DNA from 4 places in the Pseudoalteromonas sp. GutCa3 genome. Region 3 is predicted to be linked to each of the others. Evidence: predicted binding sites of a transcription regulator. Region 3 holds the regulator's gene; each other region holds the start of a gene.
The links. Region 3 encodes sigma-54, which starts transcription at its own class of promoters, with help from an activator protein. Its sites were predicted from a motif close to GTTGGCACGNNNNTNGNNT; they were not measured.
Positions count from the first base shown of each region.

Region 1: CXF64_RS07800 (EF-hand domain-containing protein) is a predicted target of sigma-54. The motif match lies at 1,321-1,339, and genes of this name have one in related genera.
Region 2: CXF64_RS18765 (CsbD family protein) is a predicted target of sigma-54. The motif match lies at 1,144-1,162, and genes of this name have one in related genera.
Region 4: flgJ (flagellar assembly peptidoglycan hydrolase FlgJ) is a predicted target of sigma-54. The motif match lies at 1,423-1,441, and genes of this name have one in related genera.

Region 1 is NZ_PJBK01000035.1:73,384-76,598, reverse strand. It holds gene rluB (23S rRNA pseudouridine(2605) synthase RluB) at 1-19, opposite strand, end outside; gene scpB (SMC-Scp complex subunit ScpB) at 16-606, opposite strand; gene CXF64_RS07800 (EF-hand domain-containing protein) at 758-1,279, opposite strand; gene CXF64_RS07795 (exonuclease III) at 1,506-1,937, opposite strand; gene xthA (exodeoxyribonuclease III) at 2,178-2,984, shown strand; gene CXF64_RS07785 (energy-coupling factor ABC transporter permease) at 2,990-3,215, shown strand, end outside.
Region 2 is NZ_PJBK01000101.1:166,988-170,202, reverse strand. It holds gene hrpB (ATP-dependent helicase HrpB) at 1-433, opposite strand, end outside; gene CXF64_RS18770 (group II truncated hemoglobin) at 517-930, opposite strand; gene CXF64_RS18765 (CsbD family protein) at 1,210-1,407, shown strand; gene CXF64_RS18760 (xanthine dehydrogenase family protein molybdopterin-binding subunit) at 1,476-3,215, opposite strand, start outside.
Region 3 is NZ_PJBK01000056.1:84,082-87,296, reverse strand. It holds gene rapZ (RNase adapter RapZ) at 1-21, opposite strand, end outside; gene ptsN (PTS IIA-like nitrogen regulatory protein PtsN) at 40-492, opposite strand; gene hpf (ribosome hibernation promoting factor) at 497-784, opposite strand; gene CXF64_RS09670 (RNA polymerase factor sigma-54) at 811-2,310, opposite strand; gene lptB (LPS export ABC transporter ATP-binding protein) at 2,380-3,105, opposite strand; gene lptA (lipopolysaccharide transport periplasmic protein LptA) at 3,102-3,215, opposite strand, start outside.
Region 4 is NZ_PJBK01000034.1:52,588-55,802, reverse strand. It holds gene flgH (flagellar basal body L-ring protein FlgH) at 1-205, shown strand, start outside; gene CXF64_RS07375 (flagellar basal body P-ring protein FlgI) at 217-1,311, shown strand; gene flgJ (flagellar assembly peptidoglycan hydrolase FlgJ) at 1,478-2,494, shown strand; gene flgK (flagellar hook-associated protein FlgK) at 2,496-3,215, shown strand, end outside.

The DNA of each region.
Region 1 (3,215 bases), on a different contig from region 3:
CACCTTGTATAATACTCATTCGGATGGTTCTCTCACAGAAGGATCGCTCAATAACTGGTTAATTTTACTTTGCTGCTCTGTTGGCAACGCAGGTAAATTTTCAAGTCCAGTTAACGAAAAATAATCTAAAAATTGCTTAGTAGTTGCATATAAAGCCGGCTTTCCCGGAACCTCTTTATGCCCTACCACTTTAACCCACTCTCTTTCGAGTAAGGTTTTAATAATATTCGAACCCGTAGTAACACCTCTTACTTGCTCAATTTCGCCGCGTGTAATGGGCTGCCTGTATGCAATAAGTGATAATGTTTCCAGTAAAGCACGCGAGTATTTTGGTGCGCGTTCTTGCCACAAGTTATTTAACCAAGGGCTTAAACTACTGCATGCCTGAAACCGATACCCACTACCAACTTCAACTAAGCGAATACCACGAGTTTGAAAATGTTCTTGTATTGTATCTATTGCGTCATTTATTCGCGTCATAGAAATAGCTAAATCTATTAATACGATGTCTTTAAGGTGGCGTTTACTAACAGGCTTATCTGCAACAAAAATAGCTGCTTCAATGATCTCAACTAGTTGTTCATCACTAATTCGCCGACCCGCCATACACACTCTTAACAAATAAAAATACACAGCCATCTATTATGACAGAACAACACCAAACTAGGAAAATATATCTATCAAATAACTAAATTTAAAACACAAAAAAGCCAGTGACTAGCACTGGCTTTAATCTTACTTACTAAAATGGTAACTATTAGTTACTTTTAAAAGCTTCTAATGCATCATCTTCAGCTACTGCGTTACCGTATTTTTTAATGTAACCCATAAACTCGCTTTTACTGATGCGCTTATCTTGGTTTTTATCCATGTAACCAAAATGATTTGAAATATCATCATCGTTACCTTCAACTACCGAGATATAGCCATTGCTGTCGTTATCTAAGCTTGAAAAACTGCTTTCAATTTTATCGAATTTAGCAATTTCAGCTTTAAATGCCGACTCACTTACTTCAGAATCAGTGGCTACTTTACCATTGTTTAACTTCATATAAGTGTTAAATTCTTTGCGGCTAATTTCGTTATCCATATTGGTATCAATATTTGAAAAATGGCCCCAAATGCTATCGTCATCAGCTTCAACTTTTGAGATATAGCCATCGCTATCATTATCTAAACTTGCAAAGTCACTGTCTATTCTTTCAAGACCTTGATTAGATGAACAAGCCGCTAGGCTTAATGATGCTAAAATAGTGGCTGCTAATGTTAACTTTTTCATAAGACGTATCCTTCGTAATTAATTAAATGTCACTTTAACTAATACAAATCCAATGCCAATAATAGTTAACTTATAATAATCAATAACTTAATCTCAGCCGGTATATTTATTAAACAGTTTCAATAAGTTAAGCTTGCAAGCTTTGCAAACAACCTTGTAATTTTTGCAAAAAAATACCCGGTAAAAACCAGGCATTTCAATTTTACTTATATAGTTAAGCTAACAATTAGATTGCTGCGTTTTGGTAGCGTTTAACAAACTCAGTAACGTTTTGACCATTACATTTTAATGAGTTTAGGTTACCAATTTTTTGACGAACAGGTGCTAAACCTTGTTTTAAAGCCGTCATACATAATTGAGTTTCTTGTTGAGCGTCTTTTGCAAATACTTCTACTTTCTCAACTGATGCGTTGCTTAATGTCGTTTTTTTAGCAATATCACGAATATCTTCACCATTACATAAAATGCTTTTAGAAAAACGAGATAGGTAAACACCGTGCTGGGCAGCTTCTTTACGAGCAACGCTAAAGCCTTCGTTTGCACTTAGTACACATAACTTAGACTCAATTTTGTTATCTTGGCTAAAGTAAGTATTGCTTTGAGCTGACGCAGTTGCAGATGCTAGTAAAGCAGTGGCTAAAAGTAGTTGAATTTTCATGAGAGATCCTATTTGAACGAGCTAAACAAGTGAATTTCGCGCATTATATATTCAATAAAGTTAAGTTCAATTGAATTTTTTATTTATTTAAATAATTAATATTGTATTCACAATGTTTAAACTTTATCCATCATTTGATCAACATTTGCGCAGCTATTATCTCAATTCAGTCATGTTATGTACGCGTATTTACTGATACAATTTAAGCTATTAAATAGAACCAATTTTAAGGTAAATTTTATGAAAGTGATTTCTTTCAATATCAATGGTCTGCGTGCTCGTCTTCACCAATTACAAGCAATTATCGACAAACATCAACCAGACGTTATTGGCTTGCAAGAGATTAAAGTTCACGACGAAGCATTCCCATTAGAAGATGTACAAAAAATGGGATATCACGTCTACTTTCATGGTCAAAAAGCGCATTATGGCGTAGCTATGTTATGCAAAAAAGAGCCTAAATCGGTCTTAAAAGGTTTTGCCACCGATACAGATGAATCGCAAAAACGCATGATAAGCGTCACTGTTGAACAAGAAAACGGTCGCGACCTTACTGTCATGAATGGCTATTTCCCACAAGGTGATAATATTAATCACGAAACTAAATTCCCTTATAAACGTCAATTTTATAAAGATTTAATGACACACCTTGAAACCAATCACACACCCGATCAAGATGTAATTGTCATGGGGGATATCAACATATCACCCACCGATTTAGATATTGGTATTGGCGACGTAAATGCTAAACGTTGGTTAAAAACGGGTAAATGTTCTTTTCAACCGGTAGAGCGTGAATGGCTTGCAACATTACTTAATTGGGGTTTTAAAGACACCTTTAGAGAGCAAAACCCCGAAACAGACGATCAATACTCGTGGTTTGACTATCGCTCTAAAGGGTTTGTAGATAATCGAGGACTTCGTATAGATGTAGTGCTTGCAACCAATGAGCTTGCAGCACGCTGCATAGATACAGGTATTGATTACGAACTTCGCGGTATTGAAAAACCGTCAGATCATGCCCCTATATGGTCAACATTTAAGTAATTATTATGCTAAGCCTAACAATACAGGGGCTACTTTGGGCTCTTGTAATTATTATTGCTCTATTAAGCTTTGATAAAAAAACATATAAAACATTGCTTAGTACGCCCGTCCGTCAAACTAGCGTACTTGCGTGTGCGTTAGTGTTTGCAGTGCTTTGGCGAATAAAGGCTGGCATTTTAACTGGCCTTGATTTACACATACTAGGTGTTACGGCTGCTACATTAATTTTAG
Region 2 (3,215 bases), on a different contig from region 3:
CACGCAGCGCACTTTGGGTCTCGAGCGCAAAGGCAAGTGAGGTATCGGCTGCAATTGAACGCTCATGAAATTCATCAAATATCAGTAAATCAATATCGCTTAATTCGGGGTCGTTTTGCAACATGCGCGTTAGCATGCCTTCGGTAACTATTTCAAGACGCGTATTAGCGCTTACTTTACTCTCGCCCCTAATCCGCAAGCCCACACTTTGCCCAACACTCTCGTTTTGGCACTTTGCTAGGTAGCTGGCTATATTACGAGCAGCTAAACGGCGAGGCTCTAGCATTACAATACGTTTAAAATGCCCATCGCGCATTAGTTGCAGCGGCAACCACGTAGATTTACCCGCACCAGGCGGCGCTTGTAATAACGTAATAGGATTACTTTGTAATGTAGTAACGAGTTGTTGATATATGTCTTGAACCGGCAGCACAGCTATTTACCCTAAATTGCTTTGCAGGCATTGTAACAAAAAACCGCAGCGACACAGCGGTAGATGCTTATTAATAATTGCTATTAACTACCCGACACCATTCTAATTCGATCTGCAGGCACTCGTAATTGCTGCATTAAGTAAATTTTAAATGGTGCTTCGTAAGGTTGCCCATCAACCGCTTTTTGCATGCATAAAAGCCATGCATCACTTTGCTCAATTCCTACATGTAAATGTTTGTGCGCTTGAGGAATGTTAATACTGCCAAAATGTTCAGCGTATAATTTAGGACCACCTAACCAGCCCGACAAAAAATAAGCGAGCTTTTTTCGCGATGCCGATAAGTCTTTTGAATGCATACTCCTTATATTTTCAGCCTCTTTTAAAGCGTCCATATTATCGTAAAACGCATTCACCAATTGTGTAATACCTGCTAACTCACCTGCCATTTTGTATGAGCAGTCACCCACTCCATATTCACACGTCTTAGTATTCATAACTCACTCAGCTTAACTACTTTGTTTAATACCTGCATATTAGCTTAAAACAAAAATTTAAGAATGAGTTACATCAAAGCGGCCTAATTTATGTCAGCAATAATTACAGGCTGCTATGTATATTTTTTAATAAAAAGCTCAATATTAAAAAAAAATCGCTCAACATGAAAATATAACCAACTGATAATAAAAACAATAAAACCATTATTATTCATTGGTACAAGGCTTGCTACTTTATAACTGACAGTTAATTCACTAACCTAAAGTAAGGATAAACTTATGAACAGCGATCGTATCGAAGGTAATTGGAAAGAACTTAAAGGTAAGGCTCAACAAAAATGGGGCGATCTTACCAACGACGATTTAGATAAAATTGAAGGTAGCCGTACAGAGCTAGTTGGTAAAATTCAGCAGCAATACGGTAAATCTAAAGAAGAAGCAGAGCGTGAAGTTGATGAGTTTGAAAAAGGTCGTTAAACCGCGTTAACCGCTTTTAAAAAAACCGCCATTTGGCGGTTTTTTTGTTTAAGCTGTAGGTTATTTAGCTACGCTTTTAATTGGTTACCAATCGGTAACTGCCTAATACGCTTTCCGCACGCTGCAAAAATAGCATTACATAATGCTGGCGTATAAACTGGTGTAGACGGCTCGCCTACCCCTGCTGGTGGTGCATCACTTTGTACAATTTCAACGTCAATCTCAAGAGGTGAGTCGCTCATACGCGGTACGCGATAATCATGAAAATTACTTTGCTGTACGCGGCCTTTATCAAAGGTAATACCATCGCTGATTGCAGTTGTAATCCCGTAAATAGAGCCACCTTGGGTTTGGTTTTTAACGGTGTCGGTGTTTACAACCGTACCCGCATCAATGGCAACCCACGACTTAATTACTTTTAAATCGCCAGCATCCGACACTTCTACTTCAACTACCGTAGCTACGTAAGTTAAAAAGCTTCTGTGTGCTGCTATTCCTAAACCTCGACCTTTAGGAAGCTCTCGCCCCCATTTACTCATGTCAGCTACTTTTTCAATAACATGGCGCAGTCTGCCAATATCTAGAGGATAAACCGCTTTATCGCCACCGTAATTATCGTATGTAGCATTTTGCTCTGTTACATCAACAATACGACTCGGACCTATAGTGTCTAGTAAATAGTCTTTTTGGTCGCGACCGGCTTTGTGCGCTGCTTCACCAATAAATGACTGAATAGCAAAGGCATGAAAAATATTTGATACAGAACGCATCCAACCAATTCGTGCTTTAGCAGGCGCATCACCGTTTTCTAACTTCATGTTAGGTGTGTTAATAGGGTTATCGGTAAATCCTAAGCGCAGTTCAAAGCTTCCTGGCGTAGTCGCCCCTTCTGAAAAGGTAGAGGTGATCGGTGAAAACGCGGTGCGGTGTAAATAAGATTCTATAGCGCCATTTTTATCTAGCGATGCTTCAATGTGCTGAGCCGAAACCGCATGGTAAAAACCATGTTGTATGTCGTCTTCACGCGTCCATTGCACACGAATAGGTTTGCCTACTTTCATTGAAAGGTAAGCTGCTTCTGCTGAAAAGTCAGGTTTTGACTTACGCCCAAAACCGCCTCCTAACATGGTAACGTGAACATTAATTTTGCTCTCATCCATGCCAAGCATTGCCGCCACTGTTTTCATATCGGCTTGTGGATTTTGCGTAGCAGCCCATATATCAACACTGTCTTTGTTGTACATAGCTGTTGCACAAGGCGGCTCCATTGGTGCTTGAGCAAGATGCGGTGCGTAATAATCTGCTACCAATTTATTGCTCGACTTAGCCAACACGCCCATGGCATCGCCTTTATCACGTATGTTTGCCTGTGGAGTTTGTACTGTTTTTAGTAATGACTTTTTAAATTCTTCTGAATTGTAATCGCCATTTTTGCCATCATCCCACACCACTTTTAATGCTTTACGCCCTTGCCATGCAGCCCATGTGTTTTTAGCTATAATCGCAATGCCACCTTTTGGCTGAAACTGCGGTGCGCCTTTTGGTGCAGGTATTTCAATAACATCTATAACGCCGTTTATCGCTTTTGTAGCACTGGCATCAAATGACTTAACAACACCGCCTACTACCGGCGGGCGTTCAATTATAGCCACCAGCGCTTGTGGTTCGCGTACATCGGCTGCAAATATAGCTTTGCCTGTTACTAAATCGGCTAAATCTATGTGCGCCATACCGGTATTAATATAACGCCATTCTTTGCGTGTTTTAAGTGTTAGTTTGTCAGCTTCTGGTGGCGTTATTGTAAATGC
Region 3 (3,215 bases):
GCTTATGATAATTAACTCCATTTAACACCCTTTATAAAACTATGATTGATTGACAATAACTTGGTAAAGCTCAGTATCTGATTTTGCACTGCGTAACTGTTTACAAAAATCTTTGTTGTTTAGTTTATCAGCAATGGTTGCTAGAGTCTTTAAGTGCTGCTGGTTATCGCCATCTGGTACGATGAGTGCGACGAAAATATCAACAGGGCGATTATCGATTGCATCAAAATTTATTGGAGTTTCGCTAACGAGTACTAAAGCCAAAGGCTCTTCTGCACCGCTCATTCTTCCATGAGGAATGGCAATGCCACGCCCTATACCTGTACTACCCAATTTTTCTCTGCTCATTAAAGCATTAAGAATATCTTGTTGCGGTAAATACGGAAGTTTGTCGTGAGCAAGTTCGCTAATGAACTCTAAAATTCTTTTTTTGCTATTAAAAAGGACCGCAGCTTTGCTGCAGTCCTGGCATATAAGTGAGCTTAATTTCATCATATTAGTGTCGAGCAAGCTTCTCTTTGTGTTTAATTACTTGTCGATCGAGCTTGTCGATCAACGAGTCAATGGCGGCATACATATCTTGATGTTCTGTAGAGGCAAATAGCTCAGCACCGCTTACGTGTATGGTGGCTTCTGCTTTTTGATTTAATTTTTCTACATCGAGAATGACATGAACATTATTAATATGATCAGAGTGTCTTTCTAGCTTCGCAAATTTGGTATTAATATAGTCTCTTAGTGAATCGGTTAATTCTACGTGACGACCAGTTAAGTTTAGTTGCATAAGCATTACCCTCTTTTTTTTGCGTCTTAAATCAAACTTTTACGCTGATTTGACGGTGGAATAGCCAGAGATTCGCGGTATTTTGCGATTGTACGTCTCGCTACTTTAATTCCTTGCTCAGCCAATATATCCGCTATTTTGCTATCACTCAATGGTTTTGCTGAGTTTTCTGCTGCGATTAATTTTCGGATAAGCGCACGGATTGCTGTAGATGAACATTCCCCCCCGTTTTCGGTGCTTACATGGCTTGAGAAAAAATATTTAAGCTCAAATATACCACGGGGTGTGTGCATATACTTTTGGGTTGTTACGCGCGAAATTGTTGATTCGTGCATTTCTACCATTTCAGCAACATCATTTAAAACCATTGGTTTCATGGCTTCAGGACCGTGTTCAAAAAAGCCTTGTTGTTGCTTAACAATACAATTTGTTACTTTTAATAGCGTGTCGTTTCTACTTTCTAAGCTTTTAATAAACCATTTAGCTTCTTGTAAATGCGAGCGAATAAACTGGCTGTCACCACTGGATTTTACAGTGCGAGACATTGCCGCGTATTGGCTATTAACACGAATTTTAGGCATGCTATCTGGGTTTAACTCAACAACCCAGCGGCCTTTAATTTTTTTAACTGACACATCAGGAATAACATACTCAGATTCTTCTCTTACAATAGTATCTGCAGGTTTAGGGCTAAGAGTATGTATTAATGTCATTACTTCTTTAAGCTCTTCTTCTTTGAGCTTAGTTTTCTTCATTAATGTACGATAGTCACGAGCAGCTAATAAATCAATATGCTCGGTTAAAATCATTTTTGTTTCATTAATGTAAGGTGTTTCTTTATCAAACTGGTTAAGCTGAATACACAAACACTCTTGTAAACTACGTGCAGCAATACCAACAGGATCAAACAGTTGGATGCGTTTTAATACAGCTTCAATTTCATCAAGTTCGACTTCGTTATCATCTTCGTTTTCTTGATTAAAGCTTTCTAAAATCTCTTCGCAGCTTAGTGTTAAAATACCTGAATCATCGACGGCTTCTACAATCGCAATAGCAATAGCTTCGTCTGTAGGGCTAAATGGCGTTAGTTGTAACTGCCACATTAAATACTCATGGAGCGTTTCAGTAGAGGCGCCTTGGTATATTGATTCGTCTTCAGGCATCGGACCCGATGATGCTGCTGGGGCGGCACTCATGTACTCATCCCAACTAACATCCATAGCCATGTCGTCACTTAGCGTGTCTTTTGCAAGTGCTTCACCACTATCTTGTTCGTATTCGCTTGGAGCATCATCGGCAGATGCGCTAACAGTTATGTCATCTGTATCTGCTTTTTGCTCGTTTTTACCTGCAGCGTCTTCTGAATAGTCTGCTTCTTCAACCTCTAATAGCGGGTTGCTGTCGAGAGCTTCTTGTATTTCTTGCTGGAGATCCAATGTACTGAGTTGCAACAAACGAATAGCTTGTTGCAGCTGTGGAGTCATTGTAAGTTGCTGGCCCATGCGCAGCTGTAGTGATTGCCTCATGTATCTCTAACAATCCTTTTATGTTGTTATAATTAATACTAGCAGATGCTTAAAGACATGGCGTAAATGTTACAGCCTAAATTGCTCGCCTAAGTAAACATCGCGTACTGTTTTATCATTTAATACGTGTTCTGGAGTACCTGATGCAATCAGCTCCCCATGAGAAACAATGTAGGCTTTTTCACAAACATCAAGGGTTTCTCTTACGTTATGATCGGTAATTAATACACCAATCCCACGATTTTTAAGATGTTCTATTATTTTCTTTATATCTAATACCGAAATAGGGTCAACACCTGCAAATGGTTCATCCAGTAATATAAATTTAGGATCTGCTGCCAGCGCACGTGCTATTTCAACACGACGACGTTCGCCTCCTGACAATGCCATACCTTGGCTATCACGAATGTGTTGTATGCTAAATTCATCTAATAATTTATCGAGAGTGTCTTCTCTAGCTTGTTTATTTAACTCTTTGCGCGTTTCTAAAATGGCCATTAAGTTTTGATAAACAGTCAGCTTTCTGAATATTGAAGACTCTTGCGGTAAGTAGCCAATGCCTAATCTAGCACGACTATGCATAGGTAAAAGAGTAATATCGTTATCGTCTATCGATATTTTACCTTTGTCGCTAGGTACAAGTCCTACTATCATATAAAACGTGGTAGTTTTACCTGCGCCGTTAGGGCCAAGTAAGCCAACAATACTGCCAGCTTTGACTTCAAGGCCGACGTTTTTTACAACTTCACGGCCTTTATAGCTCTTTGCTAATAGCTCTGCTTTTAATGTGCTCATGGTTGACCTTTGTCGCTTTTTTTACTTTTTTTAGTCTCGATTGGCACTAAAATTGTGTGAACGCGGTCAGTTGAGTTTTCATCTTTTTCGGCACTGATTAGCTGCTGCTC
Region 4 (3,215 bases), on a different contig from region 3:
AAAATGGCTAACGCTTAATACCGGCGAAGAGTTTATTCGTTTAGAAGGGCTAGTACGCCCTCAAGACGTAAGCGCCGATAATACGGTTGAATCAAATCGTATTGCTAATGCACGTATTCAATACTCAGGTAAAGGGCAAACGCAAGAAGCGCAAAGTCCTGGTTGGCTTACACGTTTCTTTAGCAGTTCGCTGTTTCCATTTTAGAGGGTAACAACATGAATAGCCTTAAAGCTTTATGTTTAGTTGTGTTATTAGGTTGGCAGTTTACTGCCAGTGCCGAGCGCATAAAAGATGTGTCTATGGTTGAAGGCGTACGCTCTAACCAATTAGTTGGTTATGGCTTAGTGGTTGGTTTACCAGGCACTGGCGAGCAAAACTCATACACACAACAAAGTTTTAGAGGCATGTTGAACAGCTTTGGTATTACGCTACCTTCAACTCAAAGTCCTAAAATTAAAAATGTTGCCGCTGTTGCTGTGCATGCAGAATTACCTGCATTTAGAAAGCCCGGACAAACAATAGATATTACGGTTTCTTCTATTGGTAGTGCAGGCAGTTTACGTGGCGGTACTTTACTACAAACCTTTCTAAAGGGTGTAGACGGTAACGTATACGCTATTGCACAAGGTAGCTTAATTGTCGGTGGCTTAGGCGCACAAGGCCTTGATGGTAGTAAGGTTGTAATTAACACCCCTACAGTTGGTCGTATACCAAATGGCGCAACAGTTGAACGCACTGTAGAAAGCCCATTTATGCAAGGCGATTACATTACCTTCAACCTAAACCGCCCAGACTTTACAACGGCAAAACGCCTAGAAAAAACAATTAATGACCTAGTTGGCCCAAATAGCGCACAAGCAATTGATTCTGTTTCTATCCGTGTTATTGCACCACGCGATGCATCCCAGCGTGTATCGTACTTATCGACACTCGAAAACTTAGAATTTAAGCCAGCTGATATGGCCGCTAAAATTATAGTTAACTCGCGTACCGGTACAATTGTCATTGGCAAAAACGTTAAACTTCAGCCTGCGGCTATAACTCATGGTGGCTTAACAGTAACAATTGCAGAGCAACAAAATGTGTCGCAACCAAACCCGCTAGCAAACGGTGACACCGTTGTTACTCAGCAAAGTATTATTGATGTAAACCAAGACGACTCGCGCGCCTTTGTATTTAATCCAGGTGTAAGCCTTGACGATTTAGTTCGCGCAATTAACGAAGTAGGCGCAGCGCCTGGTGACTTAATGGCTATTTTAGAAGCACTAAAAGAAGCCGGCGCAATTAACGGACAGTTAGTTGTTATATAAATAACCCAAGCCAATAAATAACTTAGTACTTAAGCCCTATATTTTTGAAATTAGGGCTTTTGATTTACAGCAACTTAAGTTTATTATTTTTATCTTCCTCGTTTTATCGGTAGTGGCTCAGTTTTTGCATTTTTAACTGCATTATTCATTTTGTGTCAAAAAGCCGATGGAAACTAATCACCTCGATAAACAAAACTTTTTTGATTTAGGCAACTTAGATTCACTTCGTAAAGAAGCCTTAACGAGTGGTGATGCATCAACTGATGCTTCCAAAGCTGCGCTCAAAAAAGCGGCCGCACAATTTGAAGCTATTTTTACGCAAATGTTGCTCAAAGGAATGCGCAAAGCTAACGAAGCATTTGAAGATAAAGACAGTCCATTTAATTCAAGTGGCGTAAAGTTTTTTGAAGAAATGCACGATCAGCAACTTTCTACAGAGCTTTCATCAAATGGCTCGTTAGGCCTTGCCGATTTAATTGTTCAGCAGTTATCGCCTGAGTCTAAAAACTTTATGCCAGGCTCGGTGCTTAGAACAACCAAAGATATTTTTAGCGATACGCAAGTCGGCTCAGCTCTTCCTCATGAGCAAAAAAACAAGCAACCCGATCTTATCGTCAATAGCACTAAAGCCGATATTGCTGAGCCTAAAGTCGATACTGCAGAGTCTAAAACCGATAGCCCAACATTTAAAAATGCAGAAGAGTTTGTAAGTTCAGTGTGGGAACACGCTAAAACTGCAGCGCAAAAAATTGGTTTAAACCCAGCGGTAATGGTTGCTCAAGCGGCACTTGAAACCGGTTGGGGTAAACACATTATTAATAAAAGTGACGGTGGCAGCTCAAATAACTTATTTAATATTAAGTCAGATAAAAGCTGGGAAGGCGATAAAGCAAGCAAAGTAACGCTTGAGTTTGAGCAAGGTACACCCGTTAAAAAACAAGCCAGCTTTAGAGCCTACGATTCAATTAAAGATAGCGTGAACGACTTCGTTGATTTTTTAACGCAAAACCCACGCTACCAAGAAGCATTACAAAATACAGCAAAACCAAACGACTTTTTAGATTCATTACAAAAAGCAGGTTATGCAACCGATCCAAATTATGCCAGCAAAATAAAAAAAGTGCTCAATAGCAGCCAGCTAAAAGACATTGCGGCAAACGTGATCCGCCAAGGAGTAGAGTAACATGTCGTTTAATTTATTAAACATTGCCAGTTCTGGGGTTAGAGCAAGCTCGGAGCTATTGCAAACGACAAGTAAAAATATTGCCAATGTAAATACCGTAGGCTACGTACGTGAGCGTACTGAATTTACCACTATGGTTGATAACCAAGTAGGGCGAGGCGAAACATACCGATTACTAAACGAGTTTGCTCAGTCACAGCTAAATCGTGACACCTCTAATAAATCGTTTTTCGATCAGTTTATTACTGAGGCTAATCGAGTTGATACTATTTTTTCTGAAGAGTCGAACAACCTTTCGACCGGAATTAACTCTTTATTTAATAACGTGCAAGAAGCGCTAAATCAACCGTCATCTACCGTTGCCCGCTCATTAGTAATAACAGATGCGCAAAGCTTAATTGATCAAATGGATAGGCTTTCAGGCATCGTGCTTGATCAAAAAAGTGTAGTGAACGAGCAGCTCGAAATATTTTCAGATGAAGCAAACTCACTAATTCAAAGTATTAGCACGCTAAATCAAAATATTGCAGCAGTTAATGGCACTAATAACGCCGCAGATGCCAGCTCTACCTATAACGAACGCGATAAAGCAATACGCGACTTATCAGAGCTAATAGACATTGAAACGCTTGATGGTCCAAATGGCGAAAAACTCGTTTTTATGGGCACAGGCGAAGCAGTTGTTATGCAAAATGGCGCATTTAACTTATTTTCGATGACG